DNA from 3 places in the Enterobacter sp. Taxon_8 genome. Region 1 is predicted to be linked to each of the others. Evidence: riboswitches for the same ligand, from Rfam matches in the RefSeq annotation. Region 1 holds a riboswitch; each other region holds the start of a gene.
The links. Region 1 has a riboswitch for thiamine pyrophosphate ahead of thiM (hydroxyethylthiazole kinase). Riboswitches for the same ligand answer to the same signal wherever they lie in the genome.

Region 1 (7,454 bases):
ATGCTTCTATTATCTAAAAGTGGGGAAAGGGTAAGGGGAAAAGGCTGGAGACCTCCAGCCTTTGGCGGTCATCTCACCTTCTTGAAGATGAGCAGAATCAGAGGTACGCAAACAGCGAAACCAACAATGGAGGCCAACGCTGAATCAGAGTGATTTTGCGATAGTTCCTTAATAAACCACGTGAATTGAGAAGGCGTAAACTCCCCGCCTTGGCTCATTGTCTCTGAAAAGTTAAGTGCGAAGACCAGATCGAAATACAGCACGATTACATAATACGCTATGCAGATCAGCGCAATGCTAACCCACCTGATCCAGAACTTTTTATTCATCATCGTATGTACTTCCCAACGATCCGCCTACTGTGCCGCCTGAGTATGGAGAAATTGAGCCAGCAACAGCAGCAGAATCAGCCGATACTTGTTGGATTTTTGCACTTCCCCCAATTGGTTGAGGGCTTTTGTTCTCAATGTTTGGATACTGCTGCTTGAACGTACTTGTCATCTCGACGACGAGCATTGAGGAGTAATCTGCACTCTTTTTTTCAAGGTAACTTTGCAGTGATACCGGGATAGTGAAATCTTCTTCTATCTCAATTGGTAGCTGTGTAGTCCTGGTGGTGTAACCGTGTTCGAATACCTTTGAACCAGCAAACTTGATCCCCTCGACTGAGTGAGTAGTACAGTTATTCCCAGTTACGTCATACTTATCAATCGTGCGGCCTCTACGTATTGTGCCGTCCTGCATCTTTGGTGTTTGAATCGGTGATACACCGTTATTCCATAATTTTTCGAAGAACTTACGGATTAATTCAGGATCAGCATCATCAATCCGAAATGCACGAGCACTCATTTCATAAAGTTCGTAACGGTAATACTTCCGTGCATCTTCATCTTGGAAGATGTCTAAAATCCCATCTCCGGTTAGCGTGCTTCTGTCTGTGCGTCCATAGCGTCCATAGGTGTAAAGGTAGATCGAGTTATTCTCATGCACCGAAACGAAAGCATGACCTGCACTTGTTGTTTCAGTCCAGATGTAAACGCCTTTCAATAGCCGGTTATCTGTTGGTTTACAGGTGTCAGCGAAGCTATCAGTTTTAGGAGCGGCAATCGGGCCAGGGAGAACGGGAAATTCAACGATGTGAGATTGGGTGGTTTCGGCTTTTGCTGGTTCTTTAGAAAATTCGTAAGTGTCGAAGATGGACGGAATAAAACGTGATTTGCAGGGGCAAGAGCTACGGCTATGCAGTGTTCCGGCTACTCTTTTACCGTGTATGTCTTGGTTTTCAAGCCCTCCCACTATGCGGAATCTACCCGCATGTTTACCACACGTCACTTTATGCCCTTCACAGGCCATGTCTTTATCGAAAAACTGATGATCGGTACATCCTTCAATAATCCGACCACCGCAAACAGTCTTATCGCCCCTGAATAAGTAGTGACCAATAGCCATTTATTTTTATCCTTGTGTTGCTTTGAAATCCTTAATGAAAGTGTAGGTTTTTGGGGCTGGCGAGTAAATGAGCAGTTGTAACAAAGTGATAGATGGTTACTCGCAACATGCCGCTGATGCAGTGGATCCTAGATGGCAAGGGCGATGATGCGATTATCAACATGTCAGCGCTGGCGCGTCGGCTGGGGTGTAGTCGTTCCAACCTGCTTGACCACATCCATACGCATGGATTCGACAGCACTATTAGGTACTACTTGAGCGAACAGCGACAACGGAAACTGAAAACATGAGAACCGGGTTAATCCCGGCTTTTTTAGCGCTTTTTATTCGATTGAGAAACAACCGAACCAGCTAAGGTTTTAATAACCTCGCTTGAACGTGGGTTTTTCAAAGCTGCTGATGCTTTGGCTTCCATGTTCGCGCCAGTCTGATTTTTTGTTCCTGCTTGTGATAGCACCGAACCCGCTAAACTTTTCTGAATCGCAGAGGCGTTTGGGTTGTTTAGAGTCTCTGCTGCCAGATGAGCTACATCTTTCGAGGATTGCTTATCATTGTTCGCCATTTCAACACCTATTCACGGGATGGATTTTTGGATATATTGTATTTGTTATATCAATAAACACAATATGTAGTAGTTATGATAGAAGCGAAGCGGCAAGCTTAGCAAGCTCGGAAAAAAAAGTTTTTACTGGTTTTATGACCAGTGTCAATTGTTTGATAACTGACCGTTTACGAAGTGGTAGAGAAGTCATATAGGTAGTGTGCAGGCATAAGCTTGTAATACTCAGGACAAACCAAATGGCAGATAACTTACAGCGTCGGCAGCCAGAAGATAAACGTTTCATCAGCTTGAGTGAATCTTGGGAAGTGGCATATTGGACCCAAGCGTTGGATGTTACTGAATCTCAGCTTAGGGCTGCTGTTAGAGCTGTTGGTAATGGCACCGCTAAGGTAAAAGCATATCTAGGTAAATAGGTTTGTGAAGGCATCTTCAATTGTGCTGTTGAGGCTGGAGAAACCCGGCCTTTTTTGTGTTCGGTGTTTGGTACTATGAGCCACAACCTGGGACATAAGCTGGCACACAGAGCATTTTTTAGGGTTGAGTCTTTGGCTTCCCGCTGGCATGATCCAGAACAGCGATTAACGGGACGTTAATCGCAAGCTTTTGATTTTGTTTATTTTGACTCGGGGTGCCCTTCTTCGTGAAGGCTGAGAAATACCCGTATTACCTGATCTGGATAATGCCAGCGTAGGGAAGTCAGATGCCTTCCCGGTCATCGCTTCTTCACGCAAGGCAGGAGCGAAACCATGCAGCCTGACCTGCTCAATTTACGCGTTTTACACCACTTCCGAACCCGTTCTCCGCTGACCCACTGTATGACCAACGATGTCGTACAGACCTTCACGGCCAACGTTTTGCTGGCGCTTGGCGCATCACCCGCGATGGTGATTGAGGCCGAAGAGGCTGAACAGTTTGCCGGCATCGCCGATGCGCTGCTGATTAACGTTGGCACGCTGACCTCGCCGCGTGCCCAGGCGATGCGTCGGGCAATAGAAAGCGCGGTGGCTGCAGGCAAGCCCTGGACGCTGGACCCGGTTGCCGTGGGCGCCCTGACGTTCCGCACCCGGTTTTGCCATCAAATTCTTGCTCTGAAACCGGCTGCCATTCGCGGCAATGCCTCTGAAATCCTTGCTCTTGCCGGGATGAGCCCGGGTGGGCGCGGCGTTGATACGACCGATACCGCCGCCAGCGCGGTGCCCGCTGCACAGGCGCTGGCCCGCCAGACCAATGCCGTTGTGGTCGTCACCGGCGAGGTGGATTACATCACGGACGGGCAACGTACCCGAACGGTTACCGGCGGCGATCCGCTGATGACGCGCGTGGTAGGCACCGGATGCGCGCTTTCTGCCGTTGTGGCGGCGAACTGTTCGCTGCCGGGTGACCGGCTGGATAACATTGCTGCCGTCTGCGGATGGATGAAGCGAGCCGGAACGGTCGCGGTTGCGCAGTCGCGTGGCCCGGGCAGTTTTGCCAGCGCGTTCCTCGACGCGCTCTATACGCTGGAGGAGCAGGCATGAAGCGGATTAACGCCCTGACCATTGCCGGCACCGATCCCTGCGGCGGCGCGGGTATCCAGGCTGACCTCAAAACATTCTCGGCCCTTGGCGCGTACGGCTGCTCGGTCATTACCGCGCTGGTGGCGCAAAACACGCGCGGCGTGCAGTCGGTCTACCGTATCGAGCCAGATTTTGTTGCCGCACAGCTGGATTCTGTGTTCAGCGACGTGCGCATCGATACCACCAAGATCGGCATGCTGGCCGAGACGGATATTGTGGAAGCGGTGGCCGAGCGGCTTAAACGCTATCAGGTGCAAAACGTGGTGCTGGATACCGTCATGCTGGCAAAAAGCGGCGACCCGCTGCTTTCGGCCTCCGCCGTGGAGACGCTGCGTACAAAACTGCTGCCGCAGGTGGCGCTTATCACGCCCAATCTGCCGGAAGCCGCCGCGCTGTTAGGCACATCGCATGCGCAAACTGAACGCGAGATGAAAGCGCAGGGAAACGCGCTGCTGGCGATGGGCTGCGGCGCAGTGCTGATGAAGGGCGGTCATCTTGACGACGCTGAAAGCCCGGACTGGCTCTTTACCCGCGATGGCGAAGTACGTTTTACCGCGCCGCGCGTGCAGACCAAAAACACCCACGGCACGGGCTGCACGCTCTCCGCCGCGCTGGCGGCGCTGCGTCCCCGGCATGAAGGCTGGGCCGATACGGTTAGCGAAGCGAAAGCCTGGCTCTCGGCGGCGCTGGCAAAAGCCGATACTCTGGAAGTCGGTCACGGTATTGGGCCGGTTCATCATTTTCATGCATGGTGGTAACCCAGTATACTGGCAGGAAACACCACGCCTGAGAAAACAGAGATGGAACAAGCGCATACCCGGTTAATCGCTCAACTGAATGAACGGATCGCCGCGCCGGACAACACGCCGCTGTACCTGAAATTTGCCGAAACGGTAAAAAATGCGGTGCGAAGCGGCATGCTGGAGCACGGGAATATTTTGCCCGGCGAGCGCGATCTGAGCCAGTTAACCGGCGTGTCGCGCATTACCGTGCGAAGGGCAATGCAGGCGCTGGAGGAAGAGGGCGTGGTGACGCGTTCCCGTGGATATGGCACGCAAATCAACAACATCTTTGAATATTCGCTGAAAGAGGCGCGCGGGTTCTCGCAGCAGGTGGTGCTGCGCGGCCAAAAGCCCAATACGCTGTGGGTCAACAAGCGTGTGGTGAAATGCCCGGAAGAGGTGGCTAACCACCTGTCGATCTCCCCGGACAGCGAGGTTTTTTTACTTAAGCGCATTCGCTATGTGGATGACGATGCGGTGTCGATTGAAGAGTCCTGGGTCCCGGTCGGGTTAATTCCCGATCCGGATGCAATTGGCATTTCGCTGTACGACTACTTCCGCAGTCAGAACATCTTCCCGCAGCGCACCCGCTCAAGGGTGAGCGCCCGCATGCCGGACAGCGAGTTTCAGGCGCACATAAAGATGGATGAAAAAATACCGGTGCTGGTGATCAAGCAGGTTGCGCTTGACCAGCAGCACCGTCCGATTGAGTACAGCATCAGCTACTGTCGCAGCGATCTATACGTCTTTGTATGCGAGGAGTAATTCCTCACGAGTCGGGGCGCAATCGCCGCCGCGGTGGCTGACCACCCAGGACGCCACGGCATTCCCCAGCAGAACGGCGTCTGCCAGCGACCATCCCGCTGCCAGCCCTGCCAGCGTGCCGCCCGCGTGGCTGTCGCCAGCACCAACGGTGTCCACAACCGTCGCCGGGAACGCCGGAACAACGCCCGAGGCGTCACCGTCATACCACATAGCACCGTCTTTATCATGGCGCACAATTAGCGCGGCGCCGAAGCGTTGCTGCCACACTTCACCCAGGTTTTCAGACTCCACACCTAATCTTTCAGCTGCAAGTTCCGCTTCCTGACGATTGAGCGACACGATTGGCCTGCAGGCCATAATCCGCTCCATCAGCGCGTCGGGAATATCCGCGATGCGGGGGCCGAAATCGATCAATGCCGTCACGTCCTGTAATCCCTCCAGCCAGCGTGTCAGCAGCTCGCCGCACGGCGATGCCAGCTGGTAGCCGGACAAATAAACCAGGCTGTTTTGCGGAACGTAAAGCGCATCCAGCCAGCGCTGCTGCCACTGGTTCTCCACGCCGCTAAAGGACATAAAGGTACGTTCGCCGTCAGGCTCAACCAGCGCCAGGCACCAGCCGTTGTCGCCCGTATCGGCCTCCACGGCGCTGTGCAGATCCTGCTTCGCCATGGCGTTGCGGATAATATCCGCCCAGACGCCGTGACCGACGGGCAGAGCGTTTTGCGCCGTAATGCCGAGCCGCTTCAGGGCGATGGCAATGTTCAGCGCGCAGCCGCCGATATTCACGCCCTGCTGCTTAAGTTCGATATCGCACCCGCGCCAGGGCAGGGCGTAGGCGTCGGCGATGACGTCTATCACCGCTGCGCCCAGCACCGTCACCGGGCTCGTGGCGTGCAGGGTGTCGAGACGTTGGGCAAATGCATTCATACGCCCTCCCTTTGCTCCCGATAGTGCAGCAGTTTTTCGCAATAGTGACCGAAATCGAGCCGGTTAACGGCGTCGAGCTCGGCCTTCAGCGCCGGGTCAATTGCCTGGACGCCGTGGAGCGCGCCGCAGATGGCCGTCGCCATTGCGCCAATGGTGTCCGTATCGCCGCCCAGGTTGGCGCATAAAATGGCGCAGCGGTTCGGATCGGTTTCCGCCAGTTCGACCATCGCAATGGCCGCCGGGACGGACTCAATGGTGCTGGTTCCTGCGCCGACAAGCTGATAAATCTGCTCGCTGGCGGAGTCGATGCCGTTGGCTTCCCGTACGGTCTTAAGCGCCAGCTCAATACGCGCCGCCAGCGACGCGCTGAAGGTGGTGGTTTTCATCTCCTGCGCATAGCGGGCGATACCCGGCAGAGCATCGACGATGTTCTGCCAGCTTTCGCCGTCGACGGCGCGGGAAACCGCCCACGCAATCACCACCGCGCCGGCAATGGCGAGGTCCGATTTATGGGTCGGGCTGGAGGCCAGCGCCACCTGCTCAACAAAGTGTTCCAGACGCGTGGCCGGAAGCAGGCAGCCCAGCGGCGAGGCGCGCATCGCCGCCCCGTTGGTCACGCCGTTGTTTTCCAGCTCGCTGACCGGCTTGCCGTCACGAATTGCGTTAAGCGCGATTTTGGAGGTCGGGCCGAGCACGTTCTTATTAAACGCATCGAAATCGAGCGCCCAGTGCAGAATATGCTTGCCGATAACGTCCGCGTTAATCTCCCCGTCGCACTCAACGATCGCGTCAGCCAGGCACAGCGCCATTGAGGTATCGTCAGTAAACTCTGCCTGTTTGAAATAGCAGGCCGCATTATTCTCTGCCGGGCCGGGTAAAAAGCGGTCGATCCAGCCGAAGTGCGACTTTACGCGCTTTCTCGGCCACAGCTCCGACGGCATGCCCATCGCATCCCCTAAAGCCTGCCCGTAAAGGGCACCGAGAACACGTTCTTGTTTCATTTAACTTCCCCTTGTGTCAGCGCGGCATCGCCATCAACCACCGCAATGGCGGCGATCTCTTTGTCCGATTCGCGGAAAAACAGCATAAACAGCACGGCAATCACGGCAATCATGATTGCACCAAACGTCCACATTCCGGCCCAGTTGTAGGTCAGCCCATTCACCGGCTCTTTGTATGCGAACATTTTTTCCATCATCACGCCGCCCAGGCGGTAACCCAGCAGGCTACCAAAGCCCTGGCAGCACAGCGTAATCAGGCCCTGCGCGGCGGTGCGCATGTGCACCGGCGCTTTTTTGTCCACGTAGATGTACGCGGTGACGTAGTAGAAGTCGTAGCTCACGCCGTGCAGCAGAATCCCGAGGAACAGCAGGGCGTAGGTGAAGTATTGTTCCGCTCCGCCGTAAACGAAGA
Region 2 (7,454 bases), 1.3 Mb from region 1:
TCGAGCAGCGCATGCAGGGCCAGCGGCTCGGCGTACATCATCTTTTTAATCATGGTGAAGGCTTTGCTGCTGCCCCCTTCCACCATATAGGTCGCCAGCGTCCACGGGCTGCCTGAGAAGCCAATCAGCGGCACTTCACCTTTCAGCTCGCGGCGAATGGTGCGCACGGCGTTCATCACGTAGCCCAGTTCGCCTTCCGGATCGGGGATCGGCAGCTTGTCCACGTCGGCTTTGCTTTTGATCGGAGAGGTGAAACGCGGACCTTCACCGGTTTCGAAGTACAGGCCAAGGCCCATCGCATCCGGAATGGTCAGAATATCCGAGAAGAGGATCGCCGCATCCAGCGGGAAGCGGCGCAGCGGCTGGAGCGTCACTTCACAGGCCAGCTCGGCGTTTTTGCAAAGCGACATAAAATCGCCCGCCTGCGCGCGCGTGGCTTTGTACTCTGGCAGATAGCGTCCCGCCTGGCGCATCATCCACACCGGGGTGACATCAACGGGCTGGCGCAGCAGCGCACGCAGATAACGATCGTTCTTCAGTTCGGTCATTTTTGCAGTTCCTTAAGCGTCATGGCCTCAGTGTAACACTACTCATACTCGGCCCGACACATCGCCACGGTATCTTCTATCAGCCGACGCGCCACGGTGCCCGGCGGAGGTAACAGGGGTAAATCGTCGTAGCGATACCAGTTCGCGTCCAGCAGCTCTTTCTGATCGATAACGATCTCGCCGCTGTCATAGTCGGCCATAAAGGCCGTCATCAGCGACTGCGGGAACGGCCACGGCTGGGAGGTGACGTAGCGCAAGTTCTTCACTTTGATCCCGCTCTCTTCCATCACCTCGCGCGCCACTGCCTGCTCCAGCGTTTCGCCCACCTCGACGAACCCGGCCAGCACGGTATGAATGCCGTTGCGATGGCGGGTATGCTGTGCAAGCAAAATAGAGTCATCCCGACGGATAGCGACGATAATGCACGGCGCAATTTGTGGGTAATAACGTTCGCGGCAGTGGCTGCAGAGCATCGCCCACTCGGTTTTACTCGGGTGCATGGTATGGCCGCAATAGCCGCAGTATTTGTGCGAGCGGTAAAACTCCGCCAGCTGCACGCCCCGCCCCGCCAGCTGGAACAGGCCTACGTCCAGATCCAACACCTGGCGAACGGATCCCATATCCTGACGACGCGCTTGCTGGATCAACCACACGGGCTCACCCTGCCACTCGCCGATCTCTAGCGCAGGCTGGCCCACGAGATCGAACGTTTCCGCCGCACCGTAGGGCAGTTCTCCACCGGGCAACCATAATTTTTGTTCGTGGCTGACGATCCACCAACCCAGATCTGATTTTTCAATAATACGATCCATATCTATTGCACTACCTTCGCTTCACTGACATGTTGTTAGCATTGTGGTTACATTCTGGATGAGCAGATTCAATCCTACACTTTGCGGAGTCGACCATGTTAAACCAGCTAGAAAGCCTGACTGAGCGCGTTAGAGGAAGTAACAAACTGGTGGATCGCTGGCTGCATGTGCGCAAGCATCTACTCGTGGCTTATTACAATCTGGTCGGCATTAAGCCTGGCAAAGAATCGTTTATGCGACTGAACGAAAAAGCGCTGGATGATTTTTGTCAGGGCCTGGTCGACTATCTGTCCGACGGCCATTTCAATATTTATGAACGCATTATCCGCGAAATGGAAGGGACAACGCCGTATTTAGCGGCCAGCAAGCTCTATCCGCTGCTGGAAGCCAATACCCAGCAGATCATGGATTACTACGATTCCACGCTTGAGAACGCCATCGATCACGATAACTATCTTGAGTTCCAGCAGGCGCTATCCGACCTCGGCGAAGCGCTGGAGGAGCGATTCACGCTGGAAGACAAGCTGATCTCTCTCGCCCTGGACAATGATTTGAACATCAGTAACGAAGAGAACGTCGCGCGCCCTGCTTGAGTTCTTAATCGTTAACGAGTAATTTACAACCATTCGCCCCTCTCACGAGGGGGATTTTTCTTGTCGGAGTGCCCAGAGCGAAAGCCGGGCTGAGACCGTTAATTCGGGATCCGCGGAACCTGATCAGGCTAATACCTGCGAAGGGAACAAGAGTCACACTGCTGTTGTATCGCCCCCCGGGCGATCCTCTCTTGCTTCATCCGTCGTCTGACAAGCCATGTCCTTCACTTTTGGAATGAGCTATGTCTACTGCAAAACTGACCCGCCGCGAACAGCGCGCACAGGCCCAACACTTCATCGATACCCTGGAAAGCACTGCTTTCCCGAACTCGAAACGCATCTACATTTCCGGCTCGCAGGACGATATTCGCGTTCCGATGCGCGAAATCCACCTCAGCCCGACGCTTATCGGCGGCAGCAAAGAGAATCCGCAGTATGAAGACAACGAAGCCGTGCCGGTGTATGACACCTCCGGCCCATACGGCGATCCTGATGTTGCCATCAACGTCCAGCAGGGGCTGGCAAAGCTGCGCCAGCCGTGGATTGACGCGCGTAACGACTGCGAAGAGCTGAGCGTGCTCAGCTCTGCGTACACCAAAGAGCGCCTGGCCGACGACGGTCTGGACGAGCTGCGCTTTACCGGCCTGCTGACGCCAAAACGTGCTAAAGCAGGTAAATGCGTGACCCAGCTGCACTACGCCCGCCAGGGTATCGTCACGCCGGAGATGGAGTTCATCGCCATCCGTGAAAACATGGGTCGCGAGCGTATCCGCAGCGAAGTGCTGCGCTATCAGCATCCTGGTGAAGGCTTTGGCGCTCGCCTGCCGGAGAACATCACGCCGGAGTTTGTGCGTGACGAAGTGGCCGCCGGGCGCGCGATCATCCCCGCCAACATCAACCACCCGGAGTCCGAGCCGATGATTATCGGCCGCAACTTCCTGGTGAAGGTCAACGCGAACATCGGTAACTCGGCCGTCACCTCCTCCATCGAAGAAGAGGTGGAAAAGCTGGTCTGGTCCACGCGCTGGGGCGCGGACACGGTAATGGATCTCTCCACCGGCCGCTATATTCACGAAACCCGCGAGTGGATCCTGCGTAACAGCCCGGTGCCGATTGGCACCGTCCCGATTTATCAGGCGCTGGAGAAGGTCAACGGCATTGCCGAAGACCTCACCTGGGAAGCGTTCCGCGACACCCTGCTGGAGCAGGCCGAGCAGGGCGTGGACTACTTCACCATTCACGCGGGCGTGCTGCTGCGCTACGTGCCGATGACCGCGAAGCGTCTGACCGGCATCGTCTCGCGCGGCGGCTCCATCATGGCGAAGTGGTGCCTCTCCCATCACCGGGAAAACTTCCTCTATGAACACTTCCGCGAAATTTGCGAGATCTGCGCCGCCTATGACGTCTCTCTGTCACTGGGCGACGGCCTGCGCCCGGGCTCCATCCGTGACGCCAACGACGAAGCGCAGTTTGCCGAGCTGCACACGCTGGGCGAACTGACCAAAATCGCCTGGGAGTATGACGTGCAGGTGATGATTGAAGGCCCGGGACACGTGCCGATGCAGATGATCCGCCGCAACATGACCGAGGAGCTGGAGCACTGCCACGAAGCGCCGTTCTACACGCTGGGGCCACTGACCACCGACATCGCGCCGGGCTATGACCACTTCACGTCAGGCATTGGCGCGGCGATGATCGGCTGGTTCGGCTGCGCCATGCTGTGCTACGTGACGCCGAAAGAGCACCTCGGGCTGCCAAACAAAGAGGACGTGAAGCAGGGGCTGATCACCTACAAGATTGCCGCCCACGCGGCGGATCTGGCCAAAGGCCATCCGGGCGCGCAAATCCGTGATAACGCCATGTCGAAGGCGCGCTTTGAATTCCGCTGGGAAGACCAGTTCAACCTGGCGCTGGATCCGTTCACCGCCCGCGCCTACCACGACGAAACCCTGCCGCAGGAATCGGGCAAAGTCGCGCACTTCTGCTCCATGTGTGGGCCGAAGTTCTGCTCGATGAAAATCAGCCAGGAGGTGCGCGACTACGCCGCCACGCAAACCATTGAAGTGGGTATGGCGGACATGTCCGAAACCTTCCGCGCCAAAGGCGGCGAAATCTACCTCAAAAAAGAGGAGGCGTAATGTACCAGCCCGATTTCCCACCCGTTCCCTACCGTTTAGGGCTCTATCTGGTGGTGGACAGCGTGGCGTGGATAGAGCGCCTGCTGGAGACAGGCGTTCGAACGATCCAGCTGCGCATCAAGGATAAACGCGATGACGAGGTGGAAGCCGATGTGGTTGCCGCCATCGCGCTGGGGCGCCGGTATAACGCCCGTCTGTTTATCAACGACTACTGGCGGCTGGCCGTTAAGCACCGGGCGTACGGCGTGCATCTGGGTCAGGAGGATTTGGAAACAACGGATCTGAGCGCAATCCGTGAAGCCGGGTTGCGTCTGGGCGTGTCAACGCACGATGACATGGAGATTGACGTGGCCCTGGCGGCCCGTCCCTCTTACATCGCGCTTGGTCACGTCTTCCCGACGCAAACCAAGCAGATGCCCTCCGCTCCGCAGGGTCTGACGCAGCTGGCAAGTCACGTTAAACGCCTTGCCGATTACCCCACTGTCGCCATCGGCGGAATCAGCCTTGAACGTGCCCCGGCGGTGCTGGAGACCGGCGTCGGCAGTATCGCCGTCGTCAGTGCCATCACCCAGGCCGCAGACTGGCGGTCCGCCACCAAACAGCTGTTACAGCTGGCAGGAGCAGGCGATGAACGATCGTGACTTTATGCGCTACAGCCGTCAGATCCTGCTGGAGGATATCGCCATCGACGGCCAGCAAAAGCTGCTCGCCAGCCGGGTGCTGATTGTCGGTCTGGGCGGATTAGGCGCACCCGCCGCGCTTTATCTGGCAGGCGCAGGTATCGGTACGCTGGTGCTGGCCGACGACGACGAGGTTCACCTCAGCAACCTGCAGCGACAAATCCTCTTTACCACCGAGGATATCAACCAGCCGAAAGCGCAAATCACCCGGCAGCGCCTGGCGCAGCTCAACCCGGATATCGAGCTGGTTGCCTTACAGGAGCGGCTTAGCGGTGAAAGCCTGCGCCGTGAAGTCGCCCTTGCCGACGTGGTACTGGACTGCACGGACAACATGGCGACGCGCCAGGCGATTAACGCCGCCTGCGTGGCAAATCATACGCCGCTCATTACCGCCAGCGCGGTGGGGTTCGGCGGGCAAATGATGGTCCTGACCCCGCCGTGGTCGCAGGGTTGCTATCGCTGCCTGTGGCCGGACGATGCCGAGCCGACGCGCAACTGCCGTACGGCGGGCATTCTTGGCCCGGTGGTCGGGGTGATGGGCACCATGCAGGCACTGGAGGCCATCAAGCTGCTCAGCGGCATGGAGACGGAACGCAATACGCTGCGGCTGTTTGATGCTCGCTCCAGCAGCTGGCGCCAGCTGGCGTTACGCCGCGCCAGCCGCTGCCCGGTATGTGGAGACCGCGATGCGCATTCTGTTTAACGATGAGCCGATGAGATGCGACGACGGGCTTACCGTTGCCGCACTGCTCGACAAGCTGCGTCAGCTCAAGCCGGGAACGGCGCTGGCGCTCAATCAACAGATCCTGCCGCGCGAGCAGTGGGAACATCAGCAGGTCAATGAAGGCGACCAGATCCTGCTGTTTCAGGTTATCGCAGGGGGCTGAGATGTTACGTATTGCCGATAAGGTTTTTGATTCGCATCTGTTTACCGGAACCGGAAAATTCGCCTCGCCGCAGCTGATGGTGGATGCCATTCGCGAAAGCGGCAGCCAGCTGGTGACGCTGGCGCTCAAGCGCGTGGATCTGCGCCACCACAGCGATGCCATTCTGGCTCCTTTACTGGAAGCAGGCGTGACGCTGCTGCCTAACACCTCCGGAGCGAAAACCGCCGAAGAGGCGATTTTTGCCGCGCAGCTGGCCCGCGAGGCGCTCGGCACCCGCTGGCTAAAGCTGGAAATCCATCCGGATGCCCGCTGGCTGCTGCCCGACCCGATTGAAACGCTGAAAGCGGCTGAAAAGCTGGTGCAGCAAGGGTTTACCGTTCTGCCCTACTGCGGCGCTGACCCTGTCCTGTGCAAACGGCTGGAAGAGGTCGGCTGCGCCGCCGTCATGCCTCTGGGCGCCCCCATTGGCTCCAACCAGGGGCTGGAAACCCGCGCGATGCTGGAGATCATCATCGAGCAGGCCACCGTGCCGGTGGTCGTTGATGCGGGCATTGGCGTGCCCAGCCATGCCGCGCAAGCGCTGGAGATGGGCGCCGACGCGGTGCTGGTCAACACGGCCATCGCGGTTGCCGACGACCCGGTCATGATGGCGCGTGCATTCCGCATGGCCGTAGAGGCTGGCCTGCTGGCAAGGGGAGCCGGCCCCGGCTCGCGCAGTTTCCAGGCGCAGGCCACCAGCCCGCTGACCGGTTTTCTGGAGGCGATCTCATGAGCACGTTTACCGAGCGCTGGCGGCAGCTTAACTGGGACGACATTGCCCTGCGCATCAACAGCAAAACGGCGGCTGACGTGGAGCGCGCGCTGCATGCCCGCCATCTGACCCGCGAGGATCTGATGGCCCTGCTCTCCCCCGCGGCGAGCGCGTACCTCGAACCGATGGCCCAGCGAGCACAGCGACTCACCCGCCAGCGTTTTGGCAACACGGTGAGCTTCTACGTGCCGCTCTATCTCTCCAACCTGTGCGCCAATGACTGCACCTACTGCGGTTTTTCCATGAGCAACCGCATCAAGCGTAAAACGCTCGATGAAGATGAGATTTCCCGGGAGTGTGCGGCCATTCGTGAAATGGGCTTTGAACATCTTCTGCTGGTCACGGGCGAACATCAGGGAAAAGTGGGAATGGACTATTTCCGTCAGCACCTTCCCGCCATTCGTCGTCAGTTTGCGTCGTTGCAGATGGAAGTGCAGCCCCTGTCGCAGGAGGAGTACGCAGAGCTCAAAAACCTCGGGCTGGACGGGGTCATGGTCTACCAGGAAACATATCATGAGGCGACGTACGCCCGGCACCACCTGAAGGGTAAGAAACAGGATTTCTTTTTCCGGCTGGAAACGCCGGACAGGCTCGGCCGCGCGGGTATCGACAAAATCGGTCTGGGTGCGCTGATCGGGCTCTCCGACAGCTGGCGGGTGGATTGTTATATGGTGGCGGAACATTTGCTGTGGCTCCAGCAGCACTACTGGCAGAGCCGTTATTCCATCTCCTTCCCGCGCCTGCGCCCCTGTGCGGGAGGGATCGAACCGGCTTCGCTAATGGATGAACGCCAGCTGGTGCAGACGATCTGCGCGTTTCGCCTGCTCGCCCCGGAAGTTGAATTATCGCTCTCAACGCGTGAGTCCCCGGCGTTTCGCGATCGCGTTATCCCGCTTGCGATTAACAACGTCAGCGCGTTTTCCAAAACGCAGCCTGGCGGCTACGCCGACGATCGTCCGGAGCTGGAGCAGTTTGTGCCGCATGA
Region 3 (7,454 bases), 2.3 Mb from region 1:
ATCCGGGTATTTCGTTTGAAGTGGATCTGGAAGCGGAAGTGGTGAAAGCCGGGGATAAAACCTACAGCTTCAGCATTGATGCGTTCCGCCGTCACTGCATGCTGAACGGTCTGGACAGCATAGGTTTAACTCTCCAGCACGAAGCGGCGATTGCCACTTACGAAAACAAACAACCTGCATTTATGAAGTAATCCTCCGGCCTGCAGTGCACTCTGCAGGCCGCGTTTTATCCCAATACCCGCCCTCCTTCTGTAAATATTCCCAAACCCAGCCAATAATGACATTATATTTAACGTCAATTTAATGTTCTCTGCGCAGAATAATCGCTCAATCAGTTGGTAGCGGAAATTATCATGAAAAAGAAAAATGGCAATGAGTCTCATATCCGTTCTCGGGAAATACATAAATGCACATTAGTAAGCGTGATAATAAATATCATACTCACCTGTTTTCAGATAGTTGCAGGAATATTCTCCGGCTCACAGGGATTAATTGCTGATGGGATTCATTCTCTTTCCGATTTATCTTCTGACTTGGTCGTTCTGATTGCGAATAAAAAGAGTCAGAAAGCCTCTGATATCGATCATCATTACGGTCATCTGCGTTTCGAAAACGGTGCAAAGCTCATTATTGGCGCTATTCTGCTGCTCGTGGGGATCGGGATGCTCTGGTCCGCTGGCAATAAACTGCTTAATCCCGAGACGCATCAGGTGGTGAAAGGGGCCGCTTTGTGGGTGGCGATACTGGCGCTGGTGGTGAAGGAAAGTTTGTTCAGATACATGTTTTCCACGGGAAAACGTGTACAGTCCTCGCTGCTGATAGCCAATGCCTGGCATGCCCGTTCTGACGCAGCGTCGTCAGTGGTTGTCGCCATCGGTATTGCCGGGAATTTAGTGGGCTTTCACGCTATGGACCTGATTGCGGCCCTGATTGTCGGAGTGTTCATCGCCCATATGGGTTACAAATTCTCTGCCGATGCCCTGCACGATCTGATGGACCGTTCGCTTGAACCCGAACTGGAGCACGATATCAAAACGTGTCTTCTCTCAACCGAAGGCGTCACCGGACTCCATGATTTAAAAACCCGCAAGATGGGCGATTTAGCCCTTGTCGATGTCCATCTGGAAGTGAACGGCGAATTAAGCGTAAAAGAAGGGCATCAGATTGCCGTCAATGCCAGAAACAACGTGATGCAAAAATTCAATGTGCTGAACGTGATGACGCATATTGATCCTGTCCACTAATCGGAACGCATAAATACAGTGTGACGCTACTCATCGTTAAGGTTTCGTTAATTAATCTGCGTCACACTGCATCGCATCAGCTCTCTCATTATTGAGGTAAAAGCGATGAACCCAACGCTACGTAATACGCTTCCCCATAAAGAAACGCCTTTTCTTCGCGTACTGCACATTCTTGTAGCCATACTGGTGCTGGCCCAAATTATCAATTCTAATTTCACCGAAAGCGAAGCCCTCCACGAATCCGGACTGAACGGAATTGTCACCTGGATCCATGTTATCTCAGGGTTTGGTTTAATTTTTTGTGGTATTGCCATGATGGCATGGATGTTAACCCAGCGCGGATTTAAGTATTACTTCGCCTGGCTGGCGCTGGATTTTCGTGGAATCGTTGAAGATATTCGCACCCTCGCGCAGCGTCAGTTACCTGACGCGCATGCTGGCGGTATGGCGGCAACGGTGCAAGGTCTGGGTGTGCTGGCGCTGCTGGGCGTTGCACTCTGCGGCGCGGCCTGGTTCGTGCTGAACGCCACGCTTGGGCCGGTTTCGTCCGTCACGGAATCCGTCTTAGATTTGCATAAATTCCTGACAGTTTTTATTGAGACATATTTCTGGGCACACGGCTTCATGGGACTCGTTCATATGTACCTGACGCTACGCGCGCAGCGTAAATATCAGTATTCCGAATAAAACGCTTCGCAGAGCCCGGCGCTCCCGGGCTCCGTTTCATTCATCCGATCACACGTCTTTTACGCGGCAGGTCAGCAGGAGCGTCACGACGGATAGCGCCGCAATCATCCAGTAGACCGACGCATGGCCATAGCTTTGCGCTAGCGCCCCCTGAATCACGCCCGCCAGGATCACGCCGGTTGAAATACTGTTGGTAAAAAGCGTCGTTGCCGAGCCTGCACGGCCGGGCATCAGATCCTGGAACCAGAGCATGCCGATCCCGGCAACAATTCCTATAAACACGGCGTTAAACAGCTGCAGCGCCAGCAACGCTTCACGCGAATGGAAAAGGATCAACCCCGCGTAGAACAGTACCCCGGCCGCCACGGCGACGATCATCATCCGACGCTTTCCAAAGCGCTTAACGTAATAGCCCGCCAGAATCATCGCCGGAATTTCCAGCCCGGCAGCGGTTCCCATCAAGATCCCCGCGAGCTTGTCCGGTAAGCCCAGATCGCTGCTGATCCACAGCGGCATATCAATAATGTACATGGTGTTGCAGGTCCACATCAGCGTCGAGGCAATAAACAACATGCGGACGTTCTTGTCCTGCCAGCCGCTCACCTGGGTGAGCGGTTTATCCGTTGTCTGTTCGACGCGCGCCACGGACGGCAGTGCGAAGGCTATCAGCGCCAGGCTGATGACAAAAATCCCTGCCGCAATGGAGAACATGGCGGTAAAGCCATAGTTCAACGCCAGCATAAAGGCCAGCGGCGGACCAATGACCCACGCCAGCGAGAGCTGGGCACGCATCACCGAGCTGAACATCACTACTTCCCGCGCGGAGTTATCCGCATATTCACGGGCCAGGGCGAACAGCTGCGGCATAGCGGTGTTCGCCAGCGACGCCAGCAGCACGCCGCAGGTAATGAGCGTCAGATAATGACGATTGAAGGCAAAGAGCAGCGCGTTGCCCACGGCCATGGCGCAGCAAAAGAGGATTAGCCTGCGGCGATCGCCCTGACTGTCCGATCGTTTCGCCAGCGCGAGGCTGACCAGGATCCCGGCAATGGCGTTGACGGTATAAAACAGGCCGACCCAAAACGGCTGCGCCCCTACCTCGCGGCTGAGAAACAGGCTCAGCGTCGGCGCCTGAAGCGCCCCCGCCACGCCCATCATAAAGGCCACCAGCATAAAAGCGGCATACACGCCGTTCAGGCGTCGCCCCATCGTCATCAACCACAGCATGCGCAAGTCCTTGTGAAAGCGAATCGAAATTGGGTGAATAGTAAACGAAAAAAGCCAGCAAAAACATTTTGCTGGCGGGTGATAAGCACCAATACTCAGTCACACATGATCGAGGCGAGTTAGCGGGAAGAGGTCGGTGTCGTAACGTCCCACTGCATCAATTCTTCTAACGTTTTCAGCCGTTGCTCTGCACACCGGCGGGCCAGCCAGGACGATCCTTTTGTCGCTGAAAAGTACTGCTGATAAAACTGACGTGCGGTAGACCTCTTCATAATTTACCTCCTCGCTTCATCGAGGAGAATTATTGGCCTAATATAGGGATAAATAAATTGCTGGTTTTTTGTCAGGAGTTCCCCTTTTATGCCTTCCGGTCGTCTGCAACAACAGTTTATCCGCCTCTGGCAGTGCTGCGAGGGGCAATCGCAGGAGACCACGCTCAACGAGCTGGCGGACCTGCTTAGCTGTTCCCGCCGTCATATGCGCACGCTTCTCAACACCATGCAGCAGCAGGGGTGGTTAAGCTGGGAAGCGGAAGCGGGACGCGGCAAACGCTCGCGACTGACCTTCCTGTATACCGGACTGGCGTTGCAGCAGCAGCGCGCAGAAGATCTGCTCGAACAGGACCGCATCGATCAGCTGGTCCAGCTGGTGGGCGACAAGGCCGCCGTGCGCCAGATGCTGGTCTCCCATCTCGGACGCAGCTTTCGTCAGGGCCGGCACATTCTGCGGGTGCTCTACTACCGTCCGATGAAAAATCTGTTGCCCGGCACGGCGTTACGCCGCTCTGAAACCCACATGGCCCGACAAATCTTCAGCGGGCTGACGCGCATAAATGAGGAAAACGGGGAACTGGAGGCGGATATCGCGCACCACTGGCAGCAGCTTTCCCCGCGCCACTGGCGCTTCTTCTTACGCCCCGGCATCCACTTTCACCACGGCCGCGAGCTGGAAATGCACGACGTCATCGCCTCTCTGGAACGCGCCCGCAGGCTGCCGCTCTACTCACATATTTCGCGCATCCACTCCCCCACGGCCTGGACGCTGGACATTGAGCTGTCGCAGCAGGACAAGTGGCTTCCCTGGCTGCTGGGCTATGTGCCGTCGATGATTTTGCCCGGCGAGTGGGAATCATTGAACAATTTTGCCAGCCTGCCGATTGGCACCGGGCCCTACTCCGTGTCCCGCAATAACAGCAACCAGCTGAAAATCCGCGCGTTCGATGACTACTTTGGCTATCGGGCGCTGATCGACGAAGTGAACGTGTGGGTATTGCCTGATCTCAATGAAGACCTGAGCTGCGGTCTGACGCTTGAAGGCCCCACCACCGGAGAAAAGGCCGTGGAGAGCCGCCTGGAGGAGGGATGCTACTATCTCCTGTTTGACCGCCGCACCCACCGCGGGGCAAACCAGGGCGTCCGCAAGTGGATCAGCCACGTGCTGTCCCCTTCCAATCTGATCTACCATGCGGAAGAGCAGTACCAGACATACTGGTTTCCGGCCTACGGCCTGCTTCCGCGCTGGCACCACGCCCGGCCGTCGCACTGCGACAAACCCGCAGGGCTGGAGTCCATCACCCTGACCTACTACCGCGAGCACGTGGAGCATCGTTTTATCGCGAGGATCATGACCCGCCTGCTGGCAGCAGAGGGGGTCAAGTTAGAGGTAAGAGAAGTGGACTATGACGAATGGCATCAGGGAGAGATCGCCAGCGATATCTGGCTCAACAGCGCTAATTTTACCCTGCCGCTCGATTTTTCATTATTTTCACACCTGTATGAAGTCCCGCTGATCCAGCACTGCATCGATCGGGACTGGCAGCAGGACGCCGCCCTATGGCGATCGGGCGAGATGAACCTTGCCGTTTGGTGCCAGCAGCTGCTGGCCGAGCAGGCGATCGTCCCGCTGATCCACCACTGGCTGATGATTCAGGGCCAGCGCAGCATGCGCGGCCTGCGGATGAACACCCTGGGCTGGTTTGATTTTAAATCCGCCTGGTTTGCGCCCCCGGAGCCATAACGCTTTCGTAATATTCACCAAATCATTACAATAGCGCCGTTCTCAACGGGGTGCTGCATCACAGATGTGCGCTGAGATAATACCCGTCGAACCTGATCCGGATAACGCCGGCGAAGGGATTTGAGGCTGTCGCTCAAAATCCTTTGCCACTCAACCCTGAGGTGCAAAGTGTTAAAAAAAGTTCTCCCCCTGCTGGCGCTGTTCGCGCTGCCTGCTTTTGCCAAACCCGTCCTGACGGTCTACACCTACGACTCCTTCTCTGCCGACTGGGGCCCTGGCCCGGTTGTCAAAAAAACCTTTGAAGCGGACTGCAACTGCGAGCTGAAGTTCGTGGCGCTTGAAGATGGCGTGTCGCTGCTCAACCGCCTGCGCATGGAAGGAAAAAACAGTAAAGCCGACGTGGTGCTCGGGCTGGATAACAACCTGCTGGAAGCCGCCTCGCAAACCAAACTGTTTGCCAAAAGCGGCGTCGCGGCAGATGCCGTTAACGTGCCGGGCGGCTGGAAGAACGACACCTTTGTGCCGTTCGACTACGGCTACTTTGCTTTTGTTTACGACAAAAATAAGCTGAAAAACCCGCCAAAAAGCCTGAAAGAGCTGGTCGAAAGCGATCAGAAGTGGCGCGTAATTTACGAAGATCCGCGTACCAGCACGCCGGGCCTGGGCCTGCTGCTATGGATGCAAAAGGTCTACGGGGATAAAGCACCGGAAGCATGGCAGAAGCTGGCCGCCAAAACCGTCACCGTGACCAAAGGCTGGAGCGAAGCCTACGGCCTGTTCCTCAAAGGCGAAAGCGACCTGGTGCTGAGCTACACCACCTCCCCGGCCTACCACATTATCGCCGAGAAGAAAGACAACTATGCAGCCGCAGATTTTGCAGAAGGGCACTATCTGCAGGTGGAAGTGGCCGCGCGTACCGCTGCCAGCAAACAGCCGGAGCTGGCCGAGAAGTTCCTGAAGTTCATGGTTTCACCGGCGTTCCAGAGCGCGATTCCCGCAGGCAACTGGATGTATCCGGTTACTAACGTTGCGCTGCCCGCAGGTTTCGAGCAGTTGACCAAACCGAAAACCTCGCTGGAGTTTACGCCTCAGCAGGTCGCCGCGCAGCGTGCCGCATGGGTAAGCGAATGGCAACGCGCCGTCAGCCGTTGATTCCCGGCTGGTTACTTCCCGGGCTGCTCGCCGCCGCCGTGATGGTAGCGGTCAGCCTGGGGGCTTTTCTTGCATTGTGGTTTAACGCGCCAGGGAGCGACCTGCTCGCCCTCTGGCACGACAGCTACCTCTGGCACGTTATCCGGTTCTCCTTCTGGCAGGCGTCTCTTTCTGCCCTGCTGTCGGTGATCCCGGCTATTTTTCTGGCACGCGCTCTGTATCGACGGCGATTTCCCGGCAGGCAGGCCCTGCTGCGCCTGTGCGCCATGACGCTGATCCTGCCCGTGCTGGTGGCGGTATTTGGTATTCTGAGCGTTTACGGTCGCCAGGGCTGGCTGTCTTCACTGTTCGGTCAGCTTGGTCTGGAATGGTCATTCTCGCCTTACGGACTGCAGGGCATTCTGCTGGCGCACGTATTTTTCAATATGCCGATGGCAACGCGCCTCTTTTTGCAGGCGCTGGAAAATATTCCCGGCGAACAGCGTCAGATTGCCGCCCAGCTCGGCATGCGCGGCGTGTCGTTCTTCCGCTTTGTCGAATGGCCGTGGCTGCGCCGCCAGCTCCCGCCCGTGGCGGCGTTAATCTTCATGCTCTGCTTTGCCAGCTTTGCCACCGTGCTGTCACTCGGCGGCGGGCCGCAGGCCACCACCATTGAGCTGGCGATTTACCAGGCGCTGAGTTACGACTACGATCCCGGTCGCGCCGCGCTGCTGGCGATGGTGCAGATGGCGTGCTGTCTTGCGCTGGTGCTGTTGAGCCAGCGGCTGAGTAAAGCCATTCCCGCAGGTAGTCATCAAATAACCGGCTGGCGCGATCCGCAGGATAGCCTGCACAGCCGCGTCAGCGATTTTATCCTGATCGCGCTGGCGCTTCTGCTACTGCTGCCGCCGCTGATGGCCGTTATTGTTGACGGACTGAACCTCAATCTCATGGCAGTCCTGCAACAGCCCGTTCTCTGGCAGGCCACCTGGACCTCGCTGCGTATCGCGCTGGCTGCCGGATTACTGTGCGTCCTCCTGACCATGATGCTGCTGTGGAGCAGCCGTGAGCTCTACGCCCGCCAGGCGCAAAAAGCCGGACAAATGCTGGAACTGACGGGCATGCTGATACTGGCGATGCCGGGTATCG

Region 2: linked by a shared signal. The riboswitch ahead of thiC (phosphomethylpyrimidine synthase ThiC) and the one ahead of thiM (hydroxyethylthiazole kinase) in region 1 are both predicted to bind thiamine pyrophosphate.
Region 3: linked by a shared signal. The riboswitch ahead of thiB (thiamine ABC transporter substrate binding subunit) and the one ahead of thiM (hydroxyethylthiazole kinase) in region 1 are both predicted to bind thiamine pyrophosphate.

The regions. Positions count from the first base shown of each region.
Region 1 covers NZ_CM177989.1:1,497,280-1,504,733, forward strand. The annotation lists gene AC4IBF_RS07065 (hypothetical protein) at 69-332, opposite strand; gene AC4IBF_RS07070 (PAAR domain-containing protein) at 322-1,449, opposite strand; gene AC4IBF_RS07075 (hypothetical protein) at 1,763-2,011, opposite strand; gene AC4IBF_RS07080 (DUF3606 domain-containing protein) at 2,248-2,424, shown strand; TPP riboswitch at 2,626-2,722, shown strand; gene thiM (hydroxyethylthiazole kinase) at 2,758-3,528, shown strand; gene thiD (bifunctional hydroxymethylpyrimidine kinase/phosphomethylpyrimidine kinase) at 3,525-4,325, shown strand; gene AC4IBF_RS07095 (GntR family transcriptional regulator) at 4,368-5,114, shown strand; gene AC4IBF_RS07100 (PfkB family carbohydrate kinase) at 5,088-6,041, opposite strand; gene AC4IBF_RS07105 (ADP-ribosylglycohydrolase family protein) at 6,038-7,042, opposite strand; gene AC4IBF_RS07110 (nucleoside permease) at 7,039-7,454, opposite strand, start outside.
Region 2 covers NZ_CM177989.1:224,107-231,560, reverse strand. The annotation lists gene hemE (uroporphyrinogen decarboxylase) at 1-548, opposite strand, end outside; gene nudC (NAD(+) diphosphatase) at 587-1,360, opposite strand; gene rsd (sigma D regulator) at 1,456-1,953, shown strand; TPP riboswitch at 2,008-2,116, shown strand; gene thiC (phosphomethylpyrimidine synthase ThiC) at 2,196-4,091, shown strand; gene thiE (thiamine phosphate synthase) at 4,091-4,732, shown strand; gene AC4IBF_RS01050 (HesA/MoeB/ThiF family protein) at 4,719-5,474, shown strand; gene thiS (sulfur carrier protein ThiS) at 5,458-5,658, shown strand; gene thiG (thiazole synthase) at 5,660-6,430, shown strand; gene thiH (2-iminoacetate synthase ThiH) at 6,427-7,454, shown strand, end outside.
Region 3 covers NZ_CM177989.1:3,798,757-3,806,210, forward strand. The annotation lists gene leuD (3-isopropylmalate dehydratase small subunit) at 1-191, shown strand, start outside; gene AC4IBF_RS18075 (cation diffusion facilitator family transporter) at 354-1,244, shown strand; gene AC4IBF_RS18080 (cytochrome b/b6 domain-containing protein) at 1,350-1,931, shown strand; gene AC4IBF_RS18085 (sugar efflux transporter) at 1,980-3,158, opposite strand; gene sgrT (glucose uptake inhibitor SgrT) at 3,278-3,430, opposite strand; gene sgrR (HTH-type transcriptional regulator SgrR) at 3,519-5,174, shown strand; TPP riboswitch at 5,211-5,311, shown strand; gene thiB (thiamine ABC transporter substrate binding subunit) at 5,343-6,326, shown strand; gene thiP (thiamine/thiamine pyrophosphate ABC transporter permease ThiP) at 6,302-7,454, shown strand, end outside.